4 regions of the Salinicola sp. LHM genome follow, and region 1 is predicted to be linked to each of the others. Evidence: predicted binding sites of a transcription regulator. Region 1 holds the regulator's gene; each other region holds the start of a gene.

What was found. Region 1 encodes LexA, which represses DNA repair genes until DNA is damaged. Its sites were predicted from a motif close to TACTGTNTANNTANACAGTA; they were not measured.
Region 2: a site for LexA is predicted at 4,391-4,410, ahead of recN (DNA repair protein RecN). Genes of this name have one in related genera too.
Region 3: a site for LexA is predicted at 1,877-1,896, ahead of recA (recombinase RecA). Genes of this name have one in related genera too.
Region 4: a site for LexA is predicted at 5,231-5,250, ahead of R5R73_RS06410 (putative DNA modification/repair radical SAM protein). Genes of this name have one in related genera too.

The regions. Positions count from the first base shown of each region.
Region 1 covers NZ_CP140261.1:1,934,714-1,942,161, reverse strand. Annotated here, with positions in the region: gene ppsA (phosphoenolpyruvate synthase) at 1-1,060, opposite strand, end outside; gene R5R73_RS08990 (pyruvate, water dikinase regulatory protein) at 1,338-2,171, shown strand; gene R5R73_RS08985 (hypoxanthine-guanine phosphoribosyltransferase) at 2,260-2,832, opposite strand; gene nagZ (beta-N-acetylhexosaminidase) at 2,908-3,924, opposite strand; gene R5R73_RS08975 (TetR/AcrR family transcriptional regulator) at 4,012-4,680, opposite strand; gene lexA (transcriptional repressor LexA) at 4,918-5,571, shown strand; gene dinB (DNA polymerase IV) at 5,591-6,664, shown strand; gene purU (formyltetrahydrofolate deformylase) at 6,682-7,448, opposite strand, start outside.
Region 2 covers NZ_CP140261.1:3,855,184-3,862,631, forward strand. Annotated here, with positions in the region: gene R5R73_RS17565 (LysE family translocator) at 1-145, opposite strand, end outside; gene dnaJ (molecular chaperone DnaJ) at 262-1,404, opposite strand; gene dnaK (molecular chaperone DnaK) at 1,500-3,440, opposite strand; gene grpE (nucleotide exchange factor GrpE) at 3,609-4,241, opposite strand; gene recN (DNA repair protein RecN) at 4,473-6,146, shown strand; gene fur (ferric iron uptake transcriptional regulator) at 6,302-6,751, opposite strand; gene R5R73_RS17595 (outer membrane protein assembly factor BamE) at 6,824-7,246, shown strand; gene R5R73_RS17600 (RnfH family protein) at 7,279-7,448, opposite strand, start outside.
Region 3 covers NZ_CP140261.1:3,330,907-3,338,354, reverse strand. Annotated here, with positions in the region: gene R5R73_RS15195 (universal stress protein) at 1-207, shown strand, start outside; gene R5R73_RS15190 (hypothetical protein) at 276-881, opposite strand; gene R5R73_RS15185 (CinA family protein) at 1,250-1,780, shown strand; gene recA (recombinase RecA) at 1,960-3,024, shown strand; gene R5R73_RS15175 (regulatory protein RecX) at 3,044-3,538, shown strand; gene alaS (alanine--tRNA ligase) at 3,974-6,577, shown strand; gene R5R73_RS15165 (aspartate kinase) at 6,652-7,448, shown strand, end outside.
Region 4 covers NZ_CP140261.1:1,354,605-1,362,052, forward strand. Annotated here, with positions in the region: gene R5R73_RS06400 (cellulose binding domain-containing protein) at 20-2,680, opposite strand; gene R5R73_RS06405 (TIGR03915 family putative DNA repair protein) at 2,958-3,902, opposite strand; gene R5R73_RS06410 (putative DNA modification/repair radical SAM protein) at 3,945-5,204, opposite strand; gene purU (formyltetrahydrofolate deformylase) at 5,332-6,207, opposite strand; gene R5R73_RS06420 (sarcosine oxidase subunit gamma) at 6,276-6,914, opposite strand; gene R5R73_RS06425 (sarcosine oxidase subunit alpha family protein) at 6,907-7,448, opposite strand, start outside.

The DNA of each region.
Region 1 (7,448 bases):
GGCTCTTGCTCTTGAGCGTGAACCGCTCCAGCGTGCCGCCCTCGAGATTCGACACCACCGTTTCCGGGCGGGCCTGGACGATGTAGAGCTTGCCGTCGTCGCCGTCACGCGCCCATTCGATATCCATCGGCCGACCATAGTGCTGTTCGATGGTCACGGCCTGGCGCGCCAGCTCCATCACGTCTTCATCGCTCAGGCAGAACCGCTGACGGTCCGCATGGGCGACATCGACGGTCTTGACCGACCGCCCCGCCGCGGCGTCATCGGTGTAGACCATCTTGATCCGCTTGGAACCCAGCGTACGGCGCAGCACGGCAGGCCTGCCGGCGGCCAGTGTCGGCTTGTGAACGTAGAACTCGTCAGGGTTGACCGCACCCTGCACGACCGTCTCGCCCAGCCCCCAGGCGCCAGTGACGAAGACCGCGTCCCGATAGCCGGATTCGGTGTCAAGCGTGAACATCACGCCGGACGCTGCCGTCTCGGAGCGCACCATTTTCTGCACGCCGGCGGAAAGCGCCACGTTCTCGTGAGCGTAGCCGCGGTGGACACGATAGGAGATGGCGCGGTCGTTGAACAGCGAGGCAAAGACCTCGTGGACCGCCCGCTTGACGTTGTCGAAGCCGTCGATATTGAGAAAGGTTTCCTGCTGCCCGGCGAACGAGGCATCGGGCAGATCCTCTGCCGTCGCCGAAGAGCGCACCGCCACCTTGAGATTAGGGTGCTTCGCCTGCAGCGTCTGATAGGCATCGGCCAGCGCACTTTCGAAGGCGGGCGGCAACGGCGTGTCGATCACCCACTGCCGGACTTTCTCACCCACTTTGGCCAGCATTTCGGTGTCGTCGACGTCGAGCCTGGCAAGCTCTGCGTTGATTCGATCGTTCAAGCCGTCATGGGCCAGAAATTCGCGATAGGCATGCGCCGTGGTCGCGAACCCGCCCGGCACGGTGACGCCAGCGTCCGCCAGGTTGGAGATCATCTCTCCCAGCGACGCATTCTTGCCACCAACGCGCTCGACGTCGGACATTCCCAATTGCTCGAAAGTGATGATGAACGGTTCCAAAGTCATCTCCTGGTCGTCTCGTCCGGCCATGGTCCACGGACCCTCTTCAACGGTATATGGCGCGTTCCGCTGCACCTCGATGGGCCAGAAGCTAACAGGCGATTTTCGGCTTAGCCAGAAGTTTAAGGGCGTAGAGTTTGGAGTATTTCTACAAGAATCCCGAGGTTTTCAGGATTCCTGTAGTCAGCCACGGCAAGCCGCGCCCAGAATGCCAGCGAGTTGCCCGAACAGGGAATTTCGGCCGACAATGAGCCTTCGACACACACGGATGAACGCCATGCCTCGCACTGCTTTCTTCATCTCCGACGGTACCGGCATTACCGCGGAAACGCTCGGTCGCAGCCTGCTCTCGCAATTCGAGAATACGGATTTCATCCAGGTCACCAAGCCCTACATCGACACCCTCGACAAGGCACGTTCGCTGGTCAGCATCATCGAAGCGACCGGCGAACGCGACGGCATGCGCCCCATCGTCATCGATACCATCGTCGACCAGGCGATTCGTGACATCGTCTCCCAGGCATCGGCATTCAAGGTCGATATCTTCTCCACCTTTCTCGCCCCGCTGGAAGAAGAACTGGAGACTCATTCGACCTATACCGTTGGTCGTACGCATGCGATCGGCCGCGACGATGTCTACATGCATCGGATCGAGGCGGTGAATTTCGCGCTGGACAACGACGACGGCGCGCGCACGCACCAGTACCAGGAGGCGGACGTAATCCTGATCGGCGTCTCCCGATGCGGCAAGACGCCGACCTCGCTCTATCTGGCACTGCAGTTCGGCATCCGTGCAGCCAACTATCCATTGACGGAAGACGACCTGGACGACAACGGCATCCTCAACCTGCCGCCATCGCTGGCCAAGCATCGCCATAAGCTGTTCGGGCTGACCATCGATGCTCGTCGGCTATCGGCCATTCGTACCGAACGTCGGCCCGACAGCCGTTACTGCTCGATGGACCAATGCATGCAGGAGATCGGCCAGGCCGAAGCGCTCTACCGGCGTCACAACATTCCCTACATCGATACCACCCGCTTTTCGATCGAGGAGATCTCGACGCGGATGATGAACGAGACCGGACTGCAGAGACGATTCAGCCCGCGCTGAGCGGGCCGAATCGGAGCAGGAGAAAATTGGGAAATGGCAGCCCCCGAGCACGCCGGGCTGGCGATTCGCCAACGGGTCGGGCGTGCCGTCACATCCCCTTGGGCGCGAAGATCCCCGGCGCGTTACGCCAGTACCCCTTGTAGTCCATGCCGAAGCCGAAGACATAGCGGTCGACGACTTCCAGCCCGCAATAGTCGGCCTTGAGATCGGGGGATGCCTTGCGATCGTGACGCTTGTCGACCAGCACCGCTGTCGAAATGCTCGCCGCGCCGGCTTGCCGACAGTAATCCAGGATCGCCGCCAGTGTCGCGCCCTCGTCGAGGATGTCATCGACGATCACCACGTGACGACCGGCCATGGGCACTTCCGGCGACACCCGCCAGAACAGCTCGCCGCCTCGCATCCCGCCGCGATAGCGCGTGGCGTGGAGGTAATCGACTTCCAGGGGAAACCCGAGCCGCGTCAGCAAATGCCCGGTGGTGATCAGACCGCCGTTCATGACGCAGTAGAAAACCGGCAGCTTGTCTCCCAGTTCGCGCGTGATATCGGCCGCCATGCGGTCCAGCGCTCGCTCGACCTGTGCCTGATCGATCAGACAGTCCGCACTGTCCATGACTTCCTGCATCGAGCTCAGGGCATCGATCGGTGGGGATTGAGTCATCGTTTACGATTCACCATGCAATGAGCGGCGGCAGACCATCGGATACTGCCGTCGAAGAACGAAAAACGGTGCACGTCATTCGGATTCGCTGAGCGCTTCCAGACGTACGTGGGTGCGCCGCCACCGGGAGATGGCGGCCAGCGATTCGAGGCTGGGACGCGCGCGTGCATAGCGAAGCTTGGCGATACGCTGGGCCTGTCGGCCTTCGCAGGCGGCGACGACTTCGCGCGCCGCATCGGGCGCGTTGCAGATCACGGCCATGTCGCAGCCGGCGCTCCAGGCAGCCTCGGCCCGCTCGCGGGGCGATCCGGCGGCGTGCGCCGCGGCCATGGTCAGGTCATCCGAAAAGATGGTGCCCTTGAAACCCAGCTCTTCTCGCAGCATGCCGAGCCAACTGGGCGAGAATCCGGCCGGCCGATCATCGAAGGCCGAATAGATGACATGCGCCGGCATGATGCCATCCAGCTTGCCGGCCAGCCGGGCGAAAGGAATCAGATCGTGCTCGCGCAGCTCCGCCAGCGAGCGAGGATCTTCCGCGACATCGAAGTGGGAATCCTGGCGCACTCCGCCATGGCCGGGAAAATGCTTGCCGATCGCCACCATTCCCGCCTCGTGGAGCCCCTCGATGAACGCGCCAGCCAAGGCTGTCACCACCTCGGGATCCGGCGAAAAACTCCGCGAACCGATGGCCGGCGACTGGTCGTCGTCGAGATCCAGAACCGGGGCAAAGGTCACATCGAAGCCGCAGGCCGCCATCTCCATGCCCAGCAGCCAGCCAGTGTCCTGCGTCAGCGTCAGCGCCGCTTCGGGAGACTCGACGAATTGCCGCCCCAGCGTGGCCATGGACGGAATTTGTGTCACTCCTTCCTTCAATCGCTGCACCCGACCACCTTCCTGATCGATGGCGACCAGGATATCGGGACGACATTCGCGGATCTGGCCGATCAGCCGTTGGGTAGTGGCAACGTCCGGTGTATTTCGAGCAAACAACAGTACGCCGCCAACCTCTGCACGAGAGATCAACTGCCGCTCTTCATCACGTAGCCGAGTGCCTTCGACATCCAGCATGACCGGACCGAGAGGTTGAGTCATAGCAAACACCTGAGACCATTGAGCGCCCGATTCTAGACGACACGGGGGATGCATGACAGAGGCAGCCCGCTACCGGGGCCCATTGGTCTACTCGGCGGCCGAGCCGAGCTTCTCCAACGACTCGGGTAGCGGCGCCTGCATGCCGGCGACCACCACGGGACGGAGATGCCGAATCAGCTCCCGTATCGACATGTGCTCCTGGTATTCGCTGTCGGCGATATCCCGCAAGGCATCCAGGCCGGACAAGGTAAAGACCACGGTGCCCAGCATGAAATGCAGACGCCAGAATCGCTCGGCGTCGGGAAGATCCGGCGTTGCCAGACGCAGGCACCCCACGAAGCGGCGAAACGTGTCGCCATAGTGTTCCTGGATATAGCGCCGCAGATGGCCCTGGGCCTGCGCATAAGCCAGGCCCAGCAGCTTCATGAATACCTTGAGGCTGTTGCGCTCGGCGGGGACTTCCAGAACCGTGGTGGCGAGCTGTTCCAGCAGGACTTCCAGCGGCACCTGCTTGCCCTGATAGCGGGCTTCCAGGTCATCGAGCGCCGCATTCAAACGTTCCGAGAACGGATCGAGATAACGGGCAAACACCGCCTGAATGAGCGACTTCTTGGATCCGAAATGGTAATTCACCGCAGCCAGATTGACCTTGGCCCGCGTGGTGATGTTGCGCAGCGAGGTTTCAGCGAAACCCTTCTCGGCAAAAAGGACCTCCGCCGTATCGAGAATACGCGTGACGGTATCGGGTTGGGCCATGTCATACCTCGCGCCAGAAAACGGCAACCAGAGAACAGCGACTTAGAACGATTATGATTCTAATCATTCCGCAACGGGCGGCACAATCCAGCATTTGATCGGGCCAGGGCCACGCGGCTGCCAACGCGAGACGCGAAGGACTTCCCACGCCGGCAATGACTGGATACAATTCCAGGCTGTATACATGAACACGCCTGATCGACGACCATAACGATGGCACAGGCCCGGGAGAAACCAATGGCGAGACCGCTCACCGCACGGCAGCAAAACGTCTATGACTTCATCGTCAAGACAATGAGCGAATTCGGCTACCCCCCGACGCGGGCCGAAATCGCTCGGGCCCTGGGCTTTCGCTCTCCCAACGCTGCCGAGGAACACCTGCGGGCGCTGGATCGAAAAGGCGTCATCCGCATGATCCCCGGGACTTCCCGCGGTATCCGGCTACCGGCCAATGGCAACGAAATCGAGCCCGCGGAGTCCCAGTCCCAGTCTCCCGGCTTGCCGATCATCGGCAGCGTCGCCGCCGGTAGCCCGATTCTCGCCACCGAGCATATCGATCGTTACTGCCCATTGCCGGCCGACTACTTTTCACCCAGTGCCGACTACCTTCTTCGCGTGCGCGGCCTCTCGATGAAGGATGCCGGCATCTTCGACGGCGACCTGCTCGCCGTGCACCGCACCCAGCAGATACGCAACGGCCAGATCGTCGTCGCCCGGATAGACGACGAAGTCACCGTCAAGCGCTTCCAGCGCGAGGGCAGTCGCGTCACGTTGAGCGCCGAGAATGCCGACTTCGCGCCGATCGTGGTCGATCTCGAACACCAGCATCTGGAGATCGAGGGGCTGGGGGTCGGCGTCATCCGCGGCGGCAACGGCTCCGGCCTGCATTGAGGCGCCCGCCTCCAGTTCCATGCGCAAGATTCTGCATGCCGACTGCGACTGCTTCTATGCTGCCGTGGAAATGCGTGACAATCCTGCCCTGAAAGATATTCCCCTGGCGATCGGCGGTAGCGCCGATCGACGCGGCGTCGTCGCTACCTGCAACTACCCGGCCAGAAAGTACGGCATACACTCCGCGATGCCCACGGCGCGAGCGGTGCGTCTCTGCCCGCAATTGAAAGTGCTGTCGCCGGACTTCAACAAGTATCGCGAAGTCTCGCGACAGATTCAGGCCATCTTTCACGAGTTGACGCCGCTGGTCGAGCCGCTTTCGCTCGACGAGGCCTATCTCGACGTCACGGCGGTCACCCAGTTCCAAGGCAGCGCTACCTGGATGGCCCGCTGGCTCAAGCAAGAGGCGCTCGCGCGAACGGGAATCGTCGTCTCGGTCGGCGCCGCACCCAACAAGTTTCTGGCCAAGATCGCCAGCGACTGGGACAAGCCCGACGGCCTGTTCGTGATCCCGCCGGAGGAAACGGAGTCTTTCATCACCGACCTCCCCGTCAAGAAGCTTCACGGTGTCGGTCCGGCGACGGCCGCCAAACTCGATGCCATGGGAATCGCCAGTTGCCACGACCTGCGAACCCAGCCACTGGACCGGCTACTGGATCAGTTCGGCAAGTTCGGCCGGAGACTGTACGAGCTGGCTCACGGTATCGACGAGCGGCCGGTCAACGTCTCCCGCGAACGCAAATCAGTCAGCGTCGAAACCACCTACGACCACGATCTTCCCGGTCTCGCCGATTGCCACCTGGCGCTGGAGCCTCTGATCGAGAAGCTCCACGACCGCCTGGCACGGCACGGCGACCCGGCCATTGCCAAGCAGTTCGTCAAGGTACGTTTCAATGACTTTGCCAGCACGACGCAGGAGACAGGCGCTCGCGGTATCGTCCACGCACGGTTCCATGAACTGCTGAAGAGCGCCTGGCGTCGGGGAGAGCGGCCGGTTCGGTTGCTGGGCGTGGGGGTACGCCTGATGCCGGAACCGGACCAGCGCCAGCTCGGGCTGTTCGACGACACCGATCCAAGCTCGGTGTCGCCATGAGCCTCAAGCAATAGGCATCACGAGAACACCACGGTCTTGTTGCCATGGATGAGTACTCGATCCTGCAGGTGCCAGCGCAATCCCCGCGAGAGCACCGATTTTTCCACGTCACGACCCAGACGCACCAGGTCCTGCGGCGTATGGCAGTGCGATACGCGCTGGATGTCCTGTTCGATGATCGGCCCTGCATCGAGCTCTTCGGTGACATAGTGGCAGGTCGCGCCGATCAGCTTGACGCCACGTTCGAACGCCTGATGGTAGGGTTTGGCGCCGGCGAAAGACGGCAGAAAGCTGTGATGGATATTGATCACGCGGCCGGCATAGCGCTGGCAGATATCCGGCGGCAGGATCTGCATGTAGCGGGCAAGGACCACACTGTCGGCTTCGGCCTCCTCGATCAGGCGTTCGGTACGGGCGAAGGCGGGAGCCTTGTCCCGAGGGTCGACCGGCACATGATGGAACGGGATGCCGTGCCACGCCACCAAAGGCCGCAGGTCCTCGTGATTGGATATCACGCAAGGAATATCACAGTCGAGCTCCCCGGCCGACCAGCGGTAGAGCAGATCGACCAGACAGTGGGATTCCCGCGACACCATGATCACCACCCGCGGGCGATGGGCGGAATCGCTCAGCCGCCAGTCCATCTCGAACTCGCAGGCAATGGGCGCGAATGAAGCCCGGAAAGCGTCGGCGCTCAAGGCGTTGGACTGGATATCGTAACGCATGAAAAAGCGCCCCGTATCCAGATCGGAGTGCTGATTGGCTTCGATGATCGAGCCGTTCT
Region 2 (7,448 bases), 1.9 Mb from region 1:
CATAGCAGCCAAGATGCACGCCCAACACCGCCTGCCAGCCCGCCCGGCGGCCCCGCCCCAACGTCTGTGCTGCGGTGTACAGCATCGCCGGCCCGGGCAGATAAGCGAAACCGAGCGCGGCTAGAACGAAGGTCAGCAGGTCCATGCAAGCATTTCCGAGCGAGAGGGTGTGACTTTGAGCCTAACGCGAGCTTGTATAAAAACGAAGCCCGGCCCGGCAATACCGGACTGGGCCCGTATCAAAACGCCGGTTCTGGAGCGTTACGGCTTCATATCCTCGAAGAAGCGCTTCACGCCGTCGAACCAGCCCTCTTTCTTGGGCGAGTGGCGGCTGGCGCTACCCAGGCTGTCCTGGAACTTGCGCAGCAGGTCTTTCTGCTCTTCGTTGAGATTGACCGGGGTCTCGGTCACCACCTTGCAGAGAAGATCGCCGGCCGGGCCGCCGCGCACGGGCTTGACGCCCTTGCCGCGTAGCCGGAACAGCTTGCCGGTCTGGGTTTCGGGCGGGATCTTGAGCTTGACCCGGCCTTCCAGCGTCGGCACTTCCAGTTCGCCACCCAGCGCCGCGTCGACGAAGTTGATCGGCACTTCGCAGTGCAGGTGCCGGCCGTCGCGCTCGAAGATCGGGTGTGCCTTGATCTCGACCTGGACGTAGAGATCGCCCGCAGGTCCACCGTTGAGCCCGGATTCGCCCTCGGCGTTGAGCCGAATGCGGTCGCCGGTATCGACCCCCGCCGGAATCTTCACCGACAGCGTGCGCGTCTCGCGGACGCGGCCTTCGCCATGACACTTGCGGCACGGCACCTTGATGCTCTGGCCGCTGCCATGACAGGTCGGACAGGTCTGCTGCACGGCAAAGAAACCCTGCTGCATCCGTACCTGGCCCTGGCCGTGGCAGGTCGGGCAGGTCTCCTTGCTGGAACCCGGTTCGGCGCCGCTGCCGTCGCAGTGCCCGCACTCGACGTGGCGCGGCACACGGATATCGACAGTCGTGCCGAACACCGCGTTCTCGAGATCGAGTTCGAGGTTGTAGCGAAGGTCGCTGCCGCGCTGCGGCGCGTTCGGATTGCGACGCCCACCGCCGCCACCGAAGATATCGCCGAACACGTCGCCGAAGATATCGCTGAAGCCACCAGCGCCGGCACCGCCGAAGCCTCCGCCGAACCCGCCGCCTTGGCCGTCGACGCCGGCATGACCGAACTGATCGTAGGCCGCGCGCTTCTGGTCGTCGGAGAGCACTTCGTAGGCATCGGAGACCTCGCGAAACTTCTCCGCTGCCTGCTGGTCGTCCGGATTGCGGTCCGGGTGGTACTTCTGCGCCAGCCGACGATAGGCCTTCTTGATGTCCTTGCCGTCGGCGCTCTTGTCGACGCCCAATACTTCGTAATAGTCACGTTGGGACATTACTGAGTCCGCCTCCGTGTCGGCGCCGTGCAAACAGCAACGCGGGAGTTCTGGCTCCCGCGCTACTGCCGATCACACGGCGTCAGACGTCGTGGTTATTGCTTTTTCTGATCGTCGTTGACTTCTTCGAACTCGGCGTCAACCACGTCATCCTCTTTCTTACCGCTGGACTGGGCATCGTCGCCAGGCTGTCCGGCCTGCGCGCCAGCACCTTCGCCCTGCTCGGCGTACATCTTCTGAGCCAGATTGCCGGAGGCTTCGGTCAAGGCATCCAGCTTGGCCTGGATGGCATCCTTGTCATCGCCCTTGAGCGCTTCCTCGAGCTCGCTGATTGCGGTCTCGATCTTGCTCTTCTCCTCGGCATCGACCTTGTCGCCGGCTTCTTCGAGCGTCTTGCGCGACGCATGGATCATGCCGTCGGCCTGGTTGCGCAGTTGGACCAGCTCTTCGAACTTCTTGTCCTCGGCTTCGTGCGCTTCGGCATCCTTGACCATCTGGTCGATCTCTTCGTCCGAGAGACCGCCGGAGGACTTGATCACGATCGACTGTTCCTTGCCAGTCGCCTTGTCCTTGGCCGTGATGTGGAGGATACCGTTGGCGTCCAGGTCGAACGCGACCTCGATCTGCGGCACGCCGCGCGGCGCCGGCGGAATGTCAGCCAGATCGAAACGACCCAGCGACTTGTTCTGCGCCGCCTGCTTGCGCTCGCCCTGCAGCGCGTGAATGGTCACGGCCGTCTGGTTGTCCTCGGCGGTCGAGAACGTTTGCGTCTTCTTGGTCGGGATCGTGGTGTTCTTCTCGATCAGCGGGGTCATCACGCCGCCCAGCGTCTCGATACCCAGCGTCAACGGCGTGACGTCGAGCAGCAGCACGTCCTTCACGTCACCGCCGAGCACGCCACCCTGAATCGCGGCGCCCATGGCCACGGCTTCGTCCGGGTTGACGTCCTTGCGCGCTTCCTTGCCGAAGAATTCCGCGACTTTCTGCTGAACCAGCGGCATGCGGGTCTGACCACCGACCAGGATCACGTCGTGGATCTCGCTGTTGGAGAGACCAGCGTCTTCCATGGCGGTCTTACAGGGCCCGAGCGAACGCTGGACCAGATCCTCGACCAGCGATTCCAGCTTGGCGCGAGTGACCTTGATCGCCAAATGCTTGGGACCGGTGTTGTCAGCCGTGATGTACGGCAGGTTGACTTCGGTCTGCTGCGCGGAAGAGAGCTCGATCTTGGCCTTCTCGGCAGCTTCCTTCAGGCGCTGCATGGCCAGGCTGTCGCCGGACAGATCGATACCGGAGTCGCTCTTGAACTGCTGCACCAGATAGTCGATCAGCTTGAGGTCGAAGTCTTCGCCGCCGAGGAAGGTGTCGCCGTTGGTCGCCAGTACTTCGAACTGCTTCTCGCCGTCGACATCGGCCACTTCGATGATCGAGATATCGAAAGTACCGCCACCCAGGTCGTAGACCGCGATGGTGCGATCACCGGTGGAGCGATCCATGCCGTAGGCCAGTGCGGCAGCCGTCGGCTCGTTGATGATGCGCTTGACCTCGAGACCGGCGATACGGCCCGCGTCCTTGGTCGCCTGGCGCTGAGAGTCGTTGAAGTAGGCCGGAACGGTGATGACCGCTTCGGTCACTTCCTCGCCGAGATAGTCTTCGGCGGTCTTCTTCATCTTCTTCAGCACTTCGGCGCTGACCTGCGGCGGCGCCAGCTTGTTGTCGTTGACCTTGACCCAGGCATCGCCGTTATCGGCTTCGACGATCTCGTAAGGCACCATCTTGATGTCTTTCTGGACGACGTCGTCCTTGAACTTGCGGCCAACCAGACGCTTGATGGCGTAGAGCGTGTTTTTGGGGTTGGTGACCGCCTGACGCTTGGCCGCCTGACCGACCAGCGTTTCGCCGTCTTCGGTGTAAGCGATGATGGAAGGCGTCGTGCGGCCGCCTTCGGCGTTTTCGATCACGCGGGTCTTGTCACCATCGAGTACGGCGACACAGGAGTTGGTCGTACCCAGGTCAATGCCAATGATGCGTCCCATAATTCCTCACCTCATAACTATTCGTTGACGACTGAATTCGTTTTGATGACGGCGCTTTGCTGCGCGATTGACTGCTATGTGGGGGCTGCTACGCGCCTTTCAAGTCCTTGCTCGGCGATTCCGATATGGCATCGCCTCGCACCGATGGCAGCTCTCCGGCCTGTTGTCTCAGCCTGCTGCTTTGCTGACCACCACCATCGCCGGCCGGATCAATCGACCGTTCAGGGTGTATCCCTTCTGCATGACGTCCATCACGGTGTTGGGCTCCAGCTCCGGATTGGGAACCATGGTCATGGCTTCGTGGAACTGCGGATCGAACGGCTCGCCCTGGGGATCGAGCTGCTCGACACCGAACTTGCTCAGCGCGTCGAGCTGCATCCTGAGCGTCATCGAGACGCCTTCGCGGTGCGTTTCGTCGACCTCCTGCATGCTTTCCAGCCCTTTCTCCAGGCTGTCGACGACCGGGAGCAGTTCCTTGACGAACTTCTCAAGCGCGAACTTCTTTGCCTTGTCGGCGTCCTGCTCTGCCCGACGGCGAGCGTTCTGGGCCTCGGCAGCGGCGCGCATCGACTGATCCTTGGCCTCCGCCAGCGCCTGCTCGAGCTCCTCGACTCTGGCCGCCAGCACTTCGGCTTCGGGATTGGCCTGGCCTTCGATGTCATCCGCCTCGTGCTCGAGCGATTCCGAGAACTGCTCCAGGTCACCGTCCAATGCCTCATTGGTGGTCTGCTGCTGCGGTTCACCGTCGCGTTCGGCGCGCTCGAGTTCTTCGTCTACGGGATTCTGCGGATCTCTAGCCATGAGTCTCTCCTGGCAAGGTGTTGTGACAATTGTTCGACAAGCGTGATTCGGCAAGCGTCGGAGTTGTCTGCCTATATGGGGCTATCGATTCAGATCTCAAGCGCCGACCGCATAGCGGATCACAGGAGCCATTGAAGGGGTTTTTGGACTACTGTATAAACAACCAGACCGTCAGTGATCACACCTCAACAACCAGACACCGTATGGCCGCCATCGACCTCGGGAGGCAGCATGCTGATCCAACTCGCCATTCGTGACTTCGCTATCGTCGACGCTCTGGACCTGGAGTTTCAGGCCGGCATGACCGCCATCACCGGCGAGACTGGCGCCGGTAAATCGATCCTGCTCGGGGCGCTGGGGCTTTGCCTGGGAGAGCGCGCCGACGCCGGCGGCGTTCGCCATGGTGCCGACCGTGCCGATCTGAGCGCCCGCTTCGATATCACCGCGCGGGAAGACGCCAAGGCCTGGCTGGCGGCGCGGGAGCTCGCCACGGACGACTGCCTGCTGCGACGCGTCGTCACCGCCAGCGGACGCTCCAAGGCGTGGATCAACGGCCAGCCCTGTACCATCGCGGATCTGCGCGAACTCGGCGAATGCCTGATCGACGTGCATAGCCAGCATGCGCACCAGGCGCTGCTCAACGAGGACACGCACCGCCGCCTGCTCGACGATGCGGCAGGTCACAACAAGGCGGTGGCCGAGCTCGGCGAGCTGCACCGTCAATGGCACGCATTGCGCCGACAGTATCGCGAGCGCAGCGTGAACGACGAGGAACGTCAGGCCAAGCGCCAGTTGCTGCGCTATCAGGTCGAGGAGCTCGATCAGCTCGACCTGCAGGCCGACGAGCTGGGGAGCCTGGAACAGGAGCAGGAGACGCTGGCGCATCTCGAGGAGAGCCTGCGCGAGGCGCAGTTCGCCGCCGACAGCTGCGATCACGACGAGAGCGGCGCGCTGACTCTCTTGTCCCAGGCTACCCAGCGGCTATCCCGGGTGCCCGGCAGCGACCGCGGCAGCCTGTCCGAGGCCCTGGTGATGCTGAACGATGCACAGATCCAGCTCGAGGAGGCCGCTCGCGAGCTCCATTATTATGTCGAGTCGACCGAGCTCGACCCGCAGCGCCTGGCCTGGGTCGACGAACGGCTCGGCGAGATTCATCGTATCGCCCGCAAGCATCACGTCATGCCGGAAGAGTTGCACGACCTGCACCGCCGGCTGAGCGGCGAGCTGGAAGCGCTCGATAGCGGCGACGACGATCTCGAAACGCTGAGAGCCAGGCTCGACGACCTGCGCCAGCAGTACCGCGACGCCGCCAAGCAGATCAGCGAATCACGCCAGCGCACCGCCACGGCTTTCGCCCAGCAGGTTCAGGAGCAACTGGCGTTCCTGGGCATGGACAAGGCTCGCTTCGCCGTCGATGTCACGCCGCTGGAAACACCCCAGCCCCACGGCCTGGATCGGGTCAGTCTGCAGATCAGCGCCAACCCGGGGCAGCCCCCGCGCCCTCTGGCCAAGGTGGCGTCCGGCGGCGAGCTCTCGCGCGTCAGTCTGGCGATCCAGGTCGTGGCCGCGAGTCACAGCACGCTGGCAACGCTGGTCTTCGATGAGGTCGATGTCGGCATCTCCGGCGCGACCGCCGAAATCGTCGGCCAGTTGCTGCGCCGGCTGGGGAGCGATGCCCAGGTCATGACCGTGACTCACCTGCCGCAAGTCGCCGCGCAGGCGCATCAGCACCTGCATATCGAAAAGCGCTCCAGCGACAACGAGACCCGGACTCAAATGTTCCAGCTCGACGATGCCGGGCGGGTCCGCGAACTGGCGCGAATGCTGGGCGGAGTGAAGCTTTCCAACCAGACCTTGGCTCACGCGCGCGAAATGCTGGCGGCCAGCCAAGGCTCAACGCATTGACTCGCACGTTGCGAGCCACACGCCGCTCCGTCAGGCACTGATTCGACCCGGTATCGGCGGCAGCCCGGACACCAACCCGAACATGGGCTTGTACAGACACCCAAACGAAAAACGCCGACCCTCGGGTCGGCGTCTTGCAATACGGTCTGCCAGTCTTACTTCTTGATGCCATCCTGGCGCGTGGCCTTGGAGCCGCGGGGGCGAACATAAAGCACCAGCGCGTGCTCGACCAGTTCGTAACCGTGTTCCTCGACGATCTCGCGCTGACGACGCTCGATCTCTTCGTCATAGAACTCGACGATCTCTCCCGACTCCAGATCCACCATATGATCATGGTGCTCTTCCTGGGACATCTCGAAAACCGCATGACCGCCGTCGAAGTTATGTCGCACGACCAGCCCAGCCGCCTCGAATTGCGTCAAGACACGGTATACCGTGGCCAGTCCGACATCTTCACCCGACTCCAGCAGCGCCTTGTAGACGTCCTCTGCACTCATATGGAGTTCTTCTTCCATGCGAGTCGCTTCGAGGATTTGCAGAATCTTGACGCGCGGCAGCGTGACCTTCAGGCCTGCCTTACGCAATTCTTGGTTTTCGTCGGCCATGGTCGCTCTTCGCAGTAGCGTCTTGTGTCGGGTATGATCAATCCACGCAACGATAGTGAAAGACGGACTCAAATGCAAAAACTGATCAGCACGGTCGTACTCCTCCTCGCAGTCTTTCTCGTCGCAGGCTGCAGCTACTTGGGCGTCTACAAGAGGGACATCCCGCAAGGCAATCTCATCACCCAGGATATGGTGTCGCAACTGCACACCGGCATGAGCCGTGAACAGGTCGCCTACATCATGGGTACGCCTCTGATGGAAGCCCCGTTCTCGTCGGATCAGTGGGACTACGTCTTCTACCTCGACGAAGCCTACGGCGGCACCGTGCAGAAACGCCTGACGCTGACGTTCCAGAACGACCAACTGACCGATATCGCCAAGTCCGGCGATATGGATTCGGACGTCGAACTGAACCAGGACGGCGGCCCCGGGCCGGCAGTCGAAGGAGCCGGCGAAGGCGCACCGGTACCGCAGATCGGCCCTAGCGGCATCTGAAGCGCTGACGATTCCCGGCAATGAATGGGCGGCTAGCGTGAAGTCACGCTGGCTGCCCGTTCGCGTCTTGCCTGCTTGGGATCGATCTCGAGCGGCCGGTAGACTTCGATCCGTTCTCCCTCGAGCGGTGAATAGTCTTCCGGTGCTCGCAGGCGCTCGCCAAATATGCCCAGCGGTGCCGTCGCGAAGTCGAAGCCTGCCC
Region 3 (7,448 bases), 1.4 Mb from region 1:
CGGCTTCGCGAGGGGGAAGTCGACGCCCAGGGCACGATTCTGGCCGGCGACGTCGACGAGATGCTCGCCGACTACGCCGACCAGCATCAGATCGACCTGATGATCATGGGAGCCTACGGCCACTCGCGGATTCGCCACCTGCTGGTCGGCAGCACCACGACGGCCATGCTGCGCCATGCGCGGACGGCAACGCTCATTCTGCGTTGATATTGGTACCGCACTGACTGGGGTACCTGTAACCGACCGATCGCCACGACGCTCGTCGTGGCTTCCGATCAGACGTCGTGGCGGGAGGGCGGCGCCGGCTGATGTTGCAGAAAGCGCGACAGCCGCTCCGCCTGACTCTCGCCGACCTGACACAGCTGCCAGGCGATTTCGGCGTACTGCATGAGTGTCGGCAGCATCAGCTGCAGGCGATGTGCGTCGTTCTCGTGGCGCTGTGCCTCGGCGTCCAGCCATTCGAAGAGTTGCGCCAGGCGAGTGTAATTCACGTCACCCCGGCCGCTGTTGCCGCGCAGGGCATCGACCGCCAGACAGCGCATGACGCTGCGCTTGTTGGGATCGAGACCCTCCTTGTCCAGCAACGCTTCGGCATGCTGTACGAACTGGCTCATCAACTGGGACAGTTCGGCTGCTTCCAGCTGGCGGCGCACCGCATCCTGGCTTTCGATCAGCGCCTGCTGCTGGTGCGTCAGCCCTCTCACCAGAATCACCAGTTGCACGCAGAGCCAGCCGGCCAGTACCAGCGTCAGTAGATACAGGCCCAACGGTGCCAGCGCATCGGCCGGCAGCGGCCAGCGCAGGTCGCTGGCGAGCACGCCGCCAGCGGCCAGCGCCAGCAGCACGATGATGATCAGAGCAATGGAAATGCCAGATTTCATGCGATGTCCATAAAAGAGGGGCGTCTAGAAGAGGGCGCCTAGAAGAGAGACGTCGTCTCCATGACGCTTTATCGGCGCTGGATGGCTATCCTTGAGCATTGTCTAAAATGGGTCTTCATGCGTCCCGTATAGGGAGGCATTGCACACGTGGCCAATTCGAATGTGGGTTCATCCTCTGCATTGCACGAATGCCGATTCTCCGCATACTGAATGGCAGTTGGCTTCCTGTGGTCTTTGGGCGCTTTCATTCAGATACGATCATCCGGAGAGCGTTTCGGGAATCGTGCCGCCGATAGGACAACCATTGTCATTGACAGAAGCGTGTCGGGATTAGAAGAAGCGTGTCGGGATTAGAAGAAGGAGAGGTCATGTCACTGGAATCCACGGTGCCTTCCGAGGTCCAACTGGGGTGCGACGAGCTGTCCCGGCGTCTGGGCGAAGCCTGTCTGGCACGAGGCGTTCGGGTGACGACGGCGGAATCCTGCACCGGCGGCGGCGTCGCCAGCGCCATCACCGCGATCGCCGGTAGTTCCGCTTATTTCGAAACCGGTTACGTGACCTATTCCAATGCCGCCAAGCAGCGCCTGCTGGGAGTCTCGAACGTGACGCTGGAGACGCACGGCGCCGTCAGCGAGGCGACCGTGCGCGAAATGGTCGCTGGCGCCTGCCGTGACAGCGGCGCGGAGCTTGGCGTTGCGGTCAGCGGCATTGCCGGCCCGGAGGGGGGCAGCGCCGAGAAGCCGGTGGGTACGGTGTGGTTCGCCTGGGGCGATGAAAGAGACCAGCACGTACGCTGCCTTCGCTTGCCCGGCGATCGCCAGGGCGTGCGTGAGCTGGCCGTGTCGGTGGCATTGGCAGGATTGATAGAATCGCTGTCGCAAAGTGGCCCTGACGCATGATCCGCATCGGCGACGACACTGACGTCGCGACCGTTATCAGAACTTGATCGAAAAACTTCGAACGGGGATAGGCGCGCGACGGTTTTTTCGCCATACTACTGTCTAATCATACAGTATGTGAGCCGAGCGCCGTGACCGGCGTTGCCCCGTCTCACCCTGCGCATTCATAGGAGACGTTCATGGCACAGGACGAAAACCGCAGCAAGGCACTCAATGCGGCTCTGTCACAGATCGATCGCCAATTCGGCAAAGGCACCGTGATGCGCCTGGGTGACACCCCGCGTACCGCGATCCCGGTAGTCTCGACGGGCTCTCTGGGGCTGGATATCGCACTGGGTGTCGGTGGCCTGCCTTACGGCCGTGTCGTCGAGATCTTCGGCCCGGAATCTTCGGGCAAGACGACGCTGACGCTGTCGGTCATCGCCCAGGCGCAGAAAGACGGCAAGACCTGCGCCTTCATCGATGCCGAGCACGCGCTCGATCCCAGCTATGCCGAGAAGCTGGGCGTCAATCTCGACGACCTGCTGGTATCGCAGCCCGATACGGGCGAGCAGGCGCTGGAAATCTGCGACATGCTGGTGCGCTCGGGTGGTGTCGACGTCATCATCATCGACTCCGTGGCGGCCCTGACGCCGCGTGCCGAGATCGAAGGGGAAATGGGCGACTCCCACGTTGGTCTGCAGGCGCGTCTGATGTCACAGGCGCTGCGCAAGATCACCGGCAACATCAAGAACGCCAACTGCATGGTGGTGTTCATCAACCAGATCCGCATGAAGATCGGTGTCATGTTCGGCAGCCCGGAGACCACCACCGGTGGTAACGCGCTGAAGTTCTACTCCAGCGTGCGCCTCGATATTCGTCGCATCGGCTCGGTCAAGCAGGGCGACGAGGTCACCGGCAACGAGACCCGGGTCAAGGTGGTCAAGAACAAGGTGGCGCCCCCGTTCCGGCAGTCCGAGTTCCAGATCCTGTACGGCAAAGGCATCTACCACGCTGGCGAGGTCATCGATCTCGGCGTCCAGTGCAATCTGGTGGACAAGGCCGGTGCCTGGTACAGCTACAAGGGCAGCAAGATCGGTCAGGGCAAGGCCAATGCCGCGCAGTATCTCGAGGAGCATCCCGAGACGATGACCGAGATCGAAGACCAGATCCGGGCCCAGCTGCTCGCCACGCCGACGACGCAGGAAAAGGCGCCCGAGGCTGCCGCTGCCGAAAGCGACGACGCCAACGATTCGTTGCTGTAAGGCTTTCCGGGAGCTACGGATGTTCGGTAACGGCGGCGGCGAGCCCTCAGGCGGCGCCAGGTCCCGCGAGGTCTCCCCCCGGGACATGGCTATCCAGTATCTGGCCCGGCGCGAGTACTCTCGCGCCGAGCTGGTGAGCCGGCTGAGCGCCAAAGGCGTCGACGGCGACGATATCCATCGCGTGCTGGGTGATCTGGCCGATGAAGGTCTGCAGTCCGATGCACGCTTTGCCGAAATCTTCGTGCGCTCGCGTATCGCGCGGGGGCAGGGGCCGGTCAGGATTCGCGTCGACATGGGCCAGCGCGGCATCGCCGAATCGCTGATGATGTTGGCTCTTGAGGCGGAGTCCCCCGATTGGCGGAGCCTGGCTTGCGAAGCACTGGCCAAGCGTTTCGACGGCCCTGGCGCAACGCCACGGGAACGCGCCAAGCGCGAGCGCTTTCTGGCCGGGCGCGGCTTCGAATTCGATCAGGTTCGCCACGCCATGAGGCATGCCTGGAACGACGGAGCGTGATCTTCGGTTCCTGAAGTTCGGCCTTCTGGATCTCTTTCGCGGGGTCGCTCACAGCCTCGTGCCACTGGTTCAAAGCGGCACGATATCTCGAACGTTCCACCGCTTCTCTTCCCGCATCTGCTCTCCTCCCCACGCCATCTTCGGATGCCTCGTCTTCCGGTTTCCCGTCAGGCCGGCGAACCGTCTCCGGTACGTCTGATATCGCTTTTCCCGGCGAAACGCATCCGGTTTCTTCGGCGACTGGCAGCGAAGAGGCCGAGTTGTCGAATCCCGCCGACAGTGGCGTCGCACTCGACAGACTATCGGCCCTCCACGTTATACTAATGCGCTTTGCGATGGCCGGAGAGGTGTTGATAGCGCCTTTCCGTTGCCGGATTTTGCGTCGCCACGTGGTCTGCTAGCCGCCGTGGACGCGCCTATCGCCACGGATTGTTTATGAAAAGTGCAGATATCAGACAGGCTTTCCTGAGCTTCTTCGAGGAGCGCGGACACACCATCGTGCCTTCCGCCTCCCTGGTGCCGGAAAACGACCCGACGCTTCTCTTCACCAACGCTGGCATGGTGCCGTTCAAGGATGTGTTCCTTGGTCGGGATCCGCGTCCTTACGTGCGTGCCACGTCGGCACAGCGCTGCGTGCGCGCCGGCGGCAAGCACAACGACCTGGACAACGTCGGCTACACTGCCCGCCATCACACCTTCTTCGAGATGATGGGCAACTTCAGCTTCGGCGACTATTTCAAGGCCGATGCCATCCGTTATGCCTGGACGTTCATCACCGAAGTGCTGGGTTTGCCCCAGGACAAGCTCTGGGTCACCGTCCATATCAGCGACGATGAAGCGGCCAGAATCTGGATCGAAGACATCGGCGTCGATCCGGCGCGTCTGTCGCGTCTGGACGAAGACAACTTCTGGCAGATGGGCGACACCGGCCCTTGCGGACCCTGCTCGGAAATCTTCTACGATCACGGTCCCGAAGTCTGGGGTGGCCCGCCGGGCAGCCCGGAAGAGGACGGCGATCGCTATATCGAAGTGTGGAACCTGGTTTTCATGCAGTTCGACCGTGACGCCTCCGGCAAGATGACGCCGCTACCCAAGCCGTCGATCGATACCGGCATGGGCCTGGAGCGCATGGCGGCGGTGATGCAGGGCGTGCACTCCAACTACGAAATCGATCTGTTCCGGAACCTGTTGAAGGCCGCGGCCGAGCTGACCGGCCACGGCGATATCAAGACGCCTTCGCTGCGCGTCATCGCCGACCATATCCGCTCCTGCGCCTTCCTGATCGTCGACGGCGTGCTGCCGTCCAACGAAGGGCGCGGCTACGTGCTGCGTCGCATCATTCGCCGTGCGATACGCCATGGTCACAAGCTGGGCGCCAGCGAGCCGTTCTTCCACAAGCTGGTCGCGGCGCTGGATGCCGAGATGGGCGAGGCCTATCCCGAACTCCATCAGGCTCGCGATCAGATCGAACGCGTGCTGCTAAAGGAAGAGCAGCAGTTTGCGCGTACCCTCGATCACGGCATGGGGCTGCTCGAAGAGGCGCTTTCCGCGCTGGAAGGCAATGTCCTGGCGGGCGAGACGATCTTCAAGCTCTACGATACCTACGGCTTCCCCTACGACCTGACCGCGGACGTCTGCCGCGAGCGTGGTGTCACGCTCGACGAGGCCGGCTTCGAGCGTGAGCTGGAGGCGCAGCGTCAGCGCGCGCGGGCCGCCAGCCAGTTCGGCGGCGACTACGGTGCCGCGCTCGAACTCGAAGGCAGCACCGAGTTTACCGGTTACGACCGTCTCGAGGATTCGTCGACGGTAACGGCGATCGTCGATGAAGAGGGCAATGCCCTCGACGCGCTCGAGGCGGGCCAGAAGGGCGTCGTGGTGCTGGATCGCACGCCGTTTTACGGCGAGTCCGGCGGCCAGGTGGGGGATACCGGCTATCTGCAGGCCGGTGGCGGCCGTTTCCAGGTCACCGATACCCGCAAGCAGGCCGGACATCATCTCCACGAAGGCATCATGATCGACGGCCGTTTGGCCGTGGGCGAGGTACTCACGCCCCAGGTGGACGCCACGCTGCGTCAGGCCACCATGCGCAACCATTCGGCCACTCACCTGCTTCACGAGGCGCTGCGCCTGACGCTCGGCGACCACGTGCAGCAGAAGGGCTCGCTGGTCAGCGCCGAGCGGCTGCGTTTCGATTTCAGCCATTTCGAACCGGTCACGCCGGAACAGCTGGCGCAGATCGAGCGTATCGTCAATGCTCAGGTGCTGGCCAACGCGCCGACGCAGACCGAATTGATGACGCTCGACGAGGCCAAGGCCAAAGGGGCCCGCGCGCTGTTCGAAGCCAAGTACTTGGATAGCGTGCGCGTACTGACGATCGGCAGCGACGACTTCTCGATCGAGCTCTGCGGCGGCACGCATGTGGCGCGCAGCGGCGATATCGGGCCTTTCCATATCGTCTCGGAGTCGGGCACGGCCGCTGGGGTGCGCCGCATCGAGGCGGTCACCGGCGAGGGCGCTCTGGCCTGGTTCGATGCCCAGTCGCGGGAGCTCAATGCGGTCGGCGAACGGCTGAAAGCCAAGCCGGAGCAGGTCGTGGAACGCCTGGATGCCGTGCTCGAGCGTCAACGCTCGCTGGAAAAGGAGCTCGAGCGACTCAAGGCCAAGCTGGCGAGCGCGGCAGGCAACGACCTGCTGGCCGAAGCACAGGACGTTGCCGGGGTTCGGGTACTGGCAACGCAGGTCGAGGGAATCTCGGGCAAGGAGCTGCGGAGCCTGCACGATCAACTCAAGCAGAAGCTGGGCTCGGGAGTCCTGGTGCTGGCGACGGCTCAGGATGGCAAGGTCAGCCTGATTGCCGGCGTGACCGACGACCTGACCGCCAAGGTCAAGGCCGGCGAGCTGGTCAATCACGTCGCTGCGCAGGTGGGCGGCAAGGGCGGCGGGCGAGCCGACATGGCGCAGGCCGGCGGTAGCGATCCGGCCCAGTTGCCGGCTGCGTTGAAAGCTGTGCAAGACTGGGTTGCCGCGAAGCTGGGCTGAGCGCAGCCGAGCTAAATGCATTCACGGCCGGCGCCAGCGCCGGCCGACAACGCTAGGGAGCGATAAGCAGACTCATGGCGCTATACGTACAAAAGTTTGGAGGTACATCGGTCGGCTCGGTCGAGCGGATCAAGGCGGTAGCCGAGAAGGTCAAGCGGGACCGCGACGCGGGGCATCAGGTCGTGGTTGTGGTGTCGGCAATGAGCGGCGAGACCAACCGGCTCATCGAACTGGCCAGCCAGATCAACGAGGACCCGACGCCTCGCGAGATGGACATGCTGGTCTCGACCGGGGAGCAGGTCACCATTTCGCTGCTGGCCATGGCCTTGCATCAGCTGGGCGTGCCGGCGACCTCCTATACCGGTGCTCAGGTAGGAATCCGTACCGACAGCGCGCACACCAAGGCGCGGATCCAGCGCATCGAGACCGATGAGATTCAGGACGATCTGAACGATGGTCAGGTCGTCGTCGTCGCGGGTTTCCAGGGCGTCGACGAGGAAGGCAACATCACCACGCTGGGGCGCGGCGGTTCGGACACGACCGGTGTCGCCCTGGCCGCGGCCCTGAATGCCGATGAGTGCCAGATCTACACTGACGTCGACGGCGTCTACACCACGGACCCCCGTGTCTGCTCCAAGGCTCAGCGCCTGGAGAAGATTACGGTCGAGGAGATGCTGGAACTCGCCAGCCTGGGCTCCAAGGTGTTGCAGATCCGCGCCGTGGAGTTCGCCGGCAAATACAACGTACCGTTACGCGTGCTTTCGAGTTTCGAGGAAGGACCGGGCACGCTGATCGTGGCAGACGAGGAATTCGAATCGATGGAAGAACCGCTCATTTCCGGTATCGCCTTCACGGCGAACGAAGCCAAGCT
Region 4 (7,448 bases), 580 kb from region 1:
AGTAAAGGAAAGTGGATGCTTAGCTCAGGATCAGGAATCCGCTATCCATCGGGTTCAGGTTCTGCACACCGATGACCAGATCGGAGAGCCCGTCGCCGTTGATGTCGCCCTGCAGCTGGTCGTCGGCGTAGCGAAGCTGGCCGGCGTCGCCGGTAAAGCTTTCCGCCCCCAGCCACTGGAACGCCTGGCGGCCCGCCTGGGTGATGTCGGCGTCCAGCGAGGAGAGGTCGATCAGATCGTCGTCGCCGAAATCGACGATTTCATCGATCGACAGCGGCGTCGATTCCGTCGCCGCCTGCCACACGAACCGATCCTGGCCGCCGCCGCCCTCGAGCCGATCGGCGCCCAGGCTGCCCATTAGCACGTTGTCTCCGGCACTGCCGATCAGGGTGTCGTTGCCGCTGCCGCCGGTCAGCGTTTCGTCACCGGAAGCCGTGACGGTGCGATCGGTATCGACGAGCGCGCTGGCGAGACGGCTGCCATCCGGTAACGATCCCTCGTCGATCGTGACCGGCTCTCCATTCAGAAGAATGTCCCGGGGAATATCGCTGGTATCCGCGTAGGCCTTGAACGAGAAGCGCATGGACTCGCCGGCTTCGAGCGACCGGCTGGTGACGTCGACCCGGTAGTCGTCGCCCTGCCGCGAGGCGAGGCTGGCGCCATAGAACGCATGCACATCGCTCGCCAGGTTCAGCGCAACATTATCGACCTCCACGGCCGCGTCGCCGTCGTTGGTGATCGTGACACCCATGACGTACCCGCTGGACCAGCGGCTGACGACGTCGAACGAGGCGTGAAGAGAGCTGGTAGCCGCGGTATCCGTGATATCGAGGATTTCCCGGCTGGCCCAGTACGCCTCGGGAGCGACATCGGCCCTTGCATCGACCTGGCTGACCGCGCCGGTCGCCAGATCCAGCAGCTGTCCGTCGGCGAACAGGGCGCGTTCGATATCGGCGAGCGTGTCTCGCGTTCCGTTACCGGCGACGTACCATTCGCCGCTGGCGAGACGCTCGATGTCGTAGTCAGACAGCTCGCCGGTGAAGAGCGCGGTGTCGTCTCCCGTGCCGCCCTCGAGCCGGTTGCTTCCCCATCCGCCACCGCCGCCGAGAATGTCGTCGCCGCTGCCGCCGATCAGGGTGTCGTTGCCCAGAGCGCCATCGAGGTAGGCGCCGTCGTCGCTGGCGTGGATGGCATCGTCGCGGCGCGAGCCGATGACGTAGTCGAAGGTGACGAGGTTGGCATCCGCATCCGTCGGCGCGCCGAAGGTCTCGCCTTCGTTGATCCAGACCGTCGTCGACATCTTGTCGTTGCCGGCATCGCGAATCGACTGTTCGACGTGGACGCTGTTGCCGTGATCGCGGCCGCCGTGGAAGTTGATGTCGCGGTCGGTCGAGGTGACGCGTATCTCGTTGCCGACCGAGGAGTACCAGGAGGCGAACAGCACGCCGTGGCGCATGCCGCTATCCTCCAGGCCGCTGAACTGACCGTCGTAGCTCTCCCGCAGCTCGTAGGCGTAGCCGTTGCCGTCACTGCCCTTGTTGAAGCTGCCACTGGCCGTGATCTCCTGCACATCGAGATCCAGCGAGCGGCTGAATTCGAACGCGACCGAGGGGCCATCGACGACGGCGACATCCTTCATTGCCGCGCCCACCGTGGCGTTGAACTCCACCGCGTGATAGCGGGATAGCGCCGGCAGCGTATTGCTGAAGTTGCTGCTGTCGGCCTCGCCCAGGGTAAATGCCACGGTCAGCCCTTCGAGCCGAACGTCCGTCAGCGGTTCGATCCTGTCGACTTCCGTCACCCCGGCGTCGAGGTCGAAATGTACGCCGCGATCCAGCACGATCTCGTTGCCGTCGACCGCCACGATCTGGGCCATGCTGGTGCGCAGCGGTGAATCCATCTCCCGCCATTCGCTGTCGCCGATGGCGTCGAGGAACGCGACGTCATTCGATTGGGCCAGCCGGATCGTGTCGCCGACCGCGAGGCCGTGTCCTTCGCTCAGGGTGAGTCGGGGATCGCCCTGCTGAACATCACTGGCGAGTCTGGCGACGGTTTCGCCCTCGTCTCCGCTGATGCGGATGGCATTTTTCGTATCGCTTTCCAGCGCCTGCCGGGTAAATACCAGGGTGGTGTCGTCCGAACCGGCGCCCGTCAGAGTGATATCGGAGCGTTCGATGACAAGCGATTCGTCGAACAGGTAGCGCCCGGCCGCGAGATGGATCGTGGCGCCTTCCGGCGCGGCGGCGATGAGCGCATTGAGCGTGGCGGCGTCGATGCCGTCATCCACCGTGATGGCGTTGTCGACGAACGAATAGTCGTCACCCAGCAGATCGGGCGGCGTAAGCGCTTCGGTCAGCAGCCGGGCGCCTTCGGTCAGCGAGGCGGCCACGCCGTTTACCGAAGGGGATAGGGGCATCACCGTGTCGTCGCCCAGTGCCTTTAGCTTGATGCGTACCGTCTCGCCGGGAACGAGCTGGCCGTCGTCCTCGATCCGGTAACCGGTTTGCGTCGTCTCGTAGCGGTCGGCGCCCCAGAGCGTATTCAGCTCGGCATCGAGGCCGAAATCGAGCTGGTAGCCATCGAGCGGTTCCCAACCCTGGTAGGTCAGATAGATTTCGAGCGTAAAACCCCCGTTCCATTCGCTGGACAGGCGGTAATCGATCAAGAAGGAGGCATTCATGTAGGCATCTCATGACGAGTGTCGTGTCGATGCGTCCTGCGATGACGTAGCCGTAACATCCATCGTTGCGGAGGGTGGGACCGAGCCTCCATGGCTGCGGTCATCGTTTCGAGGCGAGCGAACGCTCACCGCTGGCCCGCCGCTATCCCATGGCAGGATGGCGACAGGAAACAGCGCCCAGCGGGTCGCTATCGACCAGCGAAACGCCGCCAATATGCGGCAAGTTCGAGAAATGGATTGAATAAGAAAGCGCTAATTGAGGTGGCATTTCGCCATATCAATCGGTTGGCGTGTCATCTCGTTGATGGCCAGGGAGGCGGGTGGCGTCGGCGGGCAGCTTTACACTCAGCGTCTTCCCCTGGCGCTGACCTACGCTCGTCTCCTGCGCCAGGCGCTGGCCGCCGTGGCGCGCCTTTGCTTCCATTGCCGGGATCAGGTCGCCTTCGCTGAGATGACGCCAGAAGCGCTGTGGCATGTGCTGGGTCATCACCTTGTGGTTGAGGCGCGCCGGGTTGAACGTGCTGACGAAATAGGTCCGCCAGAGAGCATGTTCTTCGTCGGCATTGGAACGATTGGCGGCCGCCCGTGCTTCATGGGTCCAGTTCCCGGGGCAGGGGACGCGGTAGTCGAGGGTCGTGCCATCCCAGCTGACGCCACCTTCCGGCGTGGCGATGATCCAGCGCGAGCCGCCCATGCGATCGGCAAAGTGCTCCGCGCCTAGGTCGAGGACGTCGTGCGCGGGCTCGAACCAGGCGACATAGCGTTCACCATGCGCGTCGTCGCAGCGATGAAACCGCAGGAAGGCGTGCATGTGATGCGCTTCCCGCTTGATCGCATGCCAGCGCTGGTGCAGCACGCGGCCATCCTCATCGGCGGGATGCATCGCCGTCACATCGCCCTGAACCACTCGCCACAGAACCCGATACAGCAACGGCCAGCGTGGCTGTTCGCTCCCGCGGGGGCGATAGCGGTCAGCGTTGCGAAGCAGCGCCAACTGGTCGCGACCGATGCTTATCGGTGTCGAGATGTCCCCCGGGCCAGGCGGTAGTTCGGATACCGCCGGTGAAGCGAACAGGTCGTCGTGGCGCGCCTCGCCATCGTGCCAGGTCACGCGGGACGGCGGGATGCCAGCCTGGAGCAACTGGCGCGCCTGCTGCCGCCATTCATCGAAATCGTCGGCCCAGGCAACGCATGACGCCGGGGGCGTTGAGACACCATGCATGACGAGATCTCCTTCGTGCTATCTCCAATATTCTATTCGGTGCTACCACAACGCCATCTGGGTCGGCTGCGGCGCGGTCAGGTGCTGTCGCAGCCGGGTGCTGTCTCGATCGGCATCGGTGGGGCGGTAGTCCTGCGTCACCACGAAGGGCCGCAGGGTGTCCAGCCGGCAGCGCAGCGCCACCAGGTCCTGATAGCGAATGCGCCGCAACCGTCGCAGATCGACCAGCCGCTGTACGCTGCGCAAACCGATGCCGGGAATGCGGGCGATCATGGCCGGTTCGGCTCGGTTGAGATCCACCGGGAAGTCATTGCGATGGGCCAGCGCCCAGGCCAGTTTGGGATCGATCTCCAGATCCAGATTGCCCGGTGCGTTCAGCAGCTCCTCGGCCTGAAAGCCGTAGCTGCGGATCAGAAAGTCGGCCTGATACAGCCGATGTTCCCGCAGCAGCGGCGGCGCAGCCTGGGGCAGCCCGGCAGGGCGTTCGGGAATCGGGCTGAACGCCGAGTAATAGACGCGCTTGAGACGGAAATTCCGGTAGAGATGCTGGGCGGACTGGAGGATCGTGCGGTCGTCGGTGGCATCCGCGCCGACGATCATCTGCGTGCTCTGGCCGCCAGGCGCGTAGCGCGGCGCCATGCGCTTCGGATTGGCGCTGCGCGGCAGGTGCCTGGCATCTCGCGCGATGTCGTCGTTGGTGGCGTCGATTCCCTGGCGAATGTGGCCCATCGCGGCGTGGATGGTGCCGAGCTCCTTTTCCGGGGCCAGCGTCTTCAGGCTGGTCAGCGTCGGCAGCTCGATGTTGGCGCTTAGCCGGTCGGCGTAGCGTCCGGCCTCCTCGAGCAGTCTGGGATCCGCTTCCGGAATCGCCTTGAGATGGATATAGCCGCGAAACTGGTGCGTTTCGCGCAGCAGCCTGGCCACGCGAATCAGCTGCTCCATGGTGTAGTCGCTGGAGCGAATGATGCCGGAGCTCAGGAAAAGCCCGCTGATGGTGTTGCGGCGGTAGAACGATAGCGTCAATCGGACGACTTCTTCCGGCGTGAAGCGCGCCCGCGGCACGTTGCTCGAGCGTCGATTGACACAGTACTGGCAATCGAACAGGCAGAAGTTGGTCAGCAGCACCTTGAGCAGCGAGACGCAGCGCCCGTCCGGGGTAAAACTGTGACAGATCCCCATGCCGGATGACGACCCGAGCCCCGCCTTGCCCCGTGACGAGCGCTTGGGTGCGCCGCTGCTGGCGCAGGAAGCGTCATACTTGGCGGCATCGGCGAGGATGGAAAGCTTGTCGATCAGTTCCATGCGGCGACTCTGTGATCCGTCTCGAATACTGTATTTGTGTACAGTATTCGAGTTATGGCACAGGGACAAGAAGTATCGAATTCAGAGGCACCGATCGTCTTTCAGTCATCTTCCATGACGAGTGCTGTCACTTGCTGAGAATGACGGTCTTTTGGGCATGGAGGAAAACGCGTCTTTCGGTGTGGTACTGAATCGCGCGAGCCAGCGTAAGACACTCGATGTCCCGGCCCTTGTTGACCAGATCTTCCGGAAAGTAGGCGTGATCCACCGATTCGACACCCTGGGCGATGATCGGGCCTTCGTCGAGATCGTTATTGATATAGTGCGCCGTGGCGCCGACCAGCTTTACCCCTTTTTCATACGCCTGGTGATAGGGGCGGGCGCCTTTGAATCCGGGGAGAAGCGAGTGATGGATATTGATGGCGCGCCCATTCAGGGCGTCACAGAGCTGCGGTGAAAGCACCTGCATGTATCGGGCGAGAACGATCAGGTCAGCGTCCATGTCATCGATCACCGCTCGAATCTGCGCTTCCTGTGTCGCTTTGGTCTCGGGGGTGACCGGCAGGTAGTGGTACGGAATGTTGTGCCACCTGGCGAGCGGTTCCAGGTCCGGGTGGTTGGACACGATGGCCTTGACGTCGAGCGCCAGTTGGCCGGTCCGATAGCGATAGAGCAGATCGTTGAGGCAGTGATCCGCCTTGGAAACGAGGATGACGGTCTTCATTCGCTCGGCACTGGAGCTGAGCTCGAACGTCATGTCGAACTCCTGCGCTCTCGCCGCAAAGGATTCCGCAAAGCGGTCCTTGTCGAACGTTAGCGTCCTGTCCGGCTGGAAGGCCACGCGGATGAAGAAGCGTTCGGCTGGCGCGTCATTGAATGAGCTGATTTCATTGACATAGCAGCGTGACTCTTTGAGAAAGCGCGTCACGACATCGATGGTGCCCAGGCGGCTGGGGCACTGGGCGGTGAGGATCCAGTTGTTGTTCGTCGATTTGTTGTTCATCGCTTTATTGTTCTCCACTGACGGGGCTCCTGGGTATAGGAAGGCCGATTGCACATCGGCCTTCTGTCTCATCGACGCTCGACCGTCACACCGAATTCCGCGGCGGCATCGAGAAGCCATCGGTAGACGTAGTCGGCAAAACTGCGGCGCACGATGAGCTCCCAGCAGTCCGCCTGGGGTTGGCGCAAGATAAGGGAGGTCTTGGCGAAGATCGTGGTAACGCCCTTGCCGACCGGGAACGCCGACGGGTGAACGTCGTAGGGCGTCGACTTCTTCAACGTCTCGCGTGCCTTGGGGCCGCGCAAGGTGATGACGGTCTGACCGCCACTGACATTGACGAGGCTGAAGTGTGCTTGCCCCAGGGCATGGCGAAGCGCCTTCTCCAGCACGAACTCTTCGCCGCCGGGAACCAGAATCAGCCACTCGTCCGGCGATAGCCACTGGATCGAACGCTCGCCCTTGGCATCCACGGTCAGGGTGTTGGGCCGCGCCGGCAGGTTGATGCCCAGCACCTCGCGCACGGCCTCATCCAGGACGATGGCGCCGCCCCGCAGGATCAGATGGCCCATGAAGGCGGATTCCCGAAGCGTCACCCCGGCCTGCGCGTCCGCGGCGGGCGCCGGACCGCGCTGAAACGACCAGGCGAGGGGCGACTCTGCACCGGTCTGATCGTTCGGCCGGCAGTCGAATTCACGAATCTCAGACATTCTGACGTTCTCCTTTGGGATCGATAAAGACCGGGCTGACGATTTCCGCTTCGTGCACGACGCCATCCTTCATCGGCAGATAGACCGTCTGCCCCAGGCGATCGCGGCCGCCCTTGATGACGGCGAGGGCAAACCCGTGACCGAGGTTGGGGCTGTAGTAGCTGGAGGTGACGTGGCCGACCATCGTCATCGGAATGCTCTGCTCGGGATCGAAGACGATCTGCGCGCCTTCCTCCAGCACGACCTTGGGATCCCTGGGCTTGAGCCCCACGAACTGCTTGCGGTCGGTTCGCGCCGTGTCAGGGCGGGTCAAGGCGCGTTTGCCGATCCAGGAGAACGGCTTGTCGTAGCCCACCGCCCACTGCATGCCCAGATCCTCGGGCGTGACCGAACCGTCGGTGTCCTGGCCGACGATGATCAGGCCTTTCTCGGCGCGCAGCACGTGCATGGTCTCGGTGCCGTAGGGGGTCAGCCCGTACTTGTCGCCTTTCTCGAACAGGGCCTTCCAGACCGGCATCGCATAGTTGGCCTGGA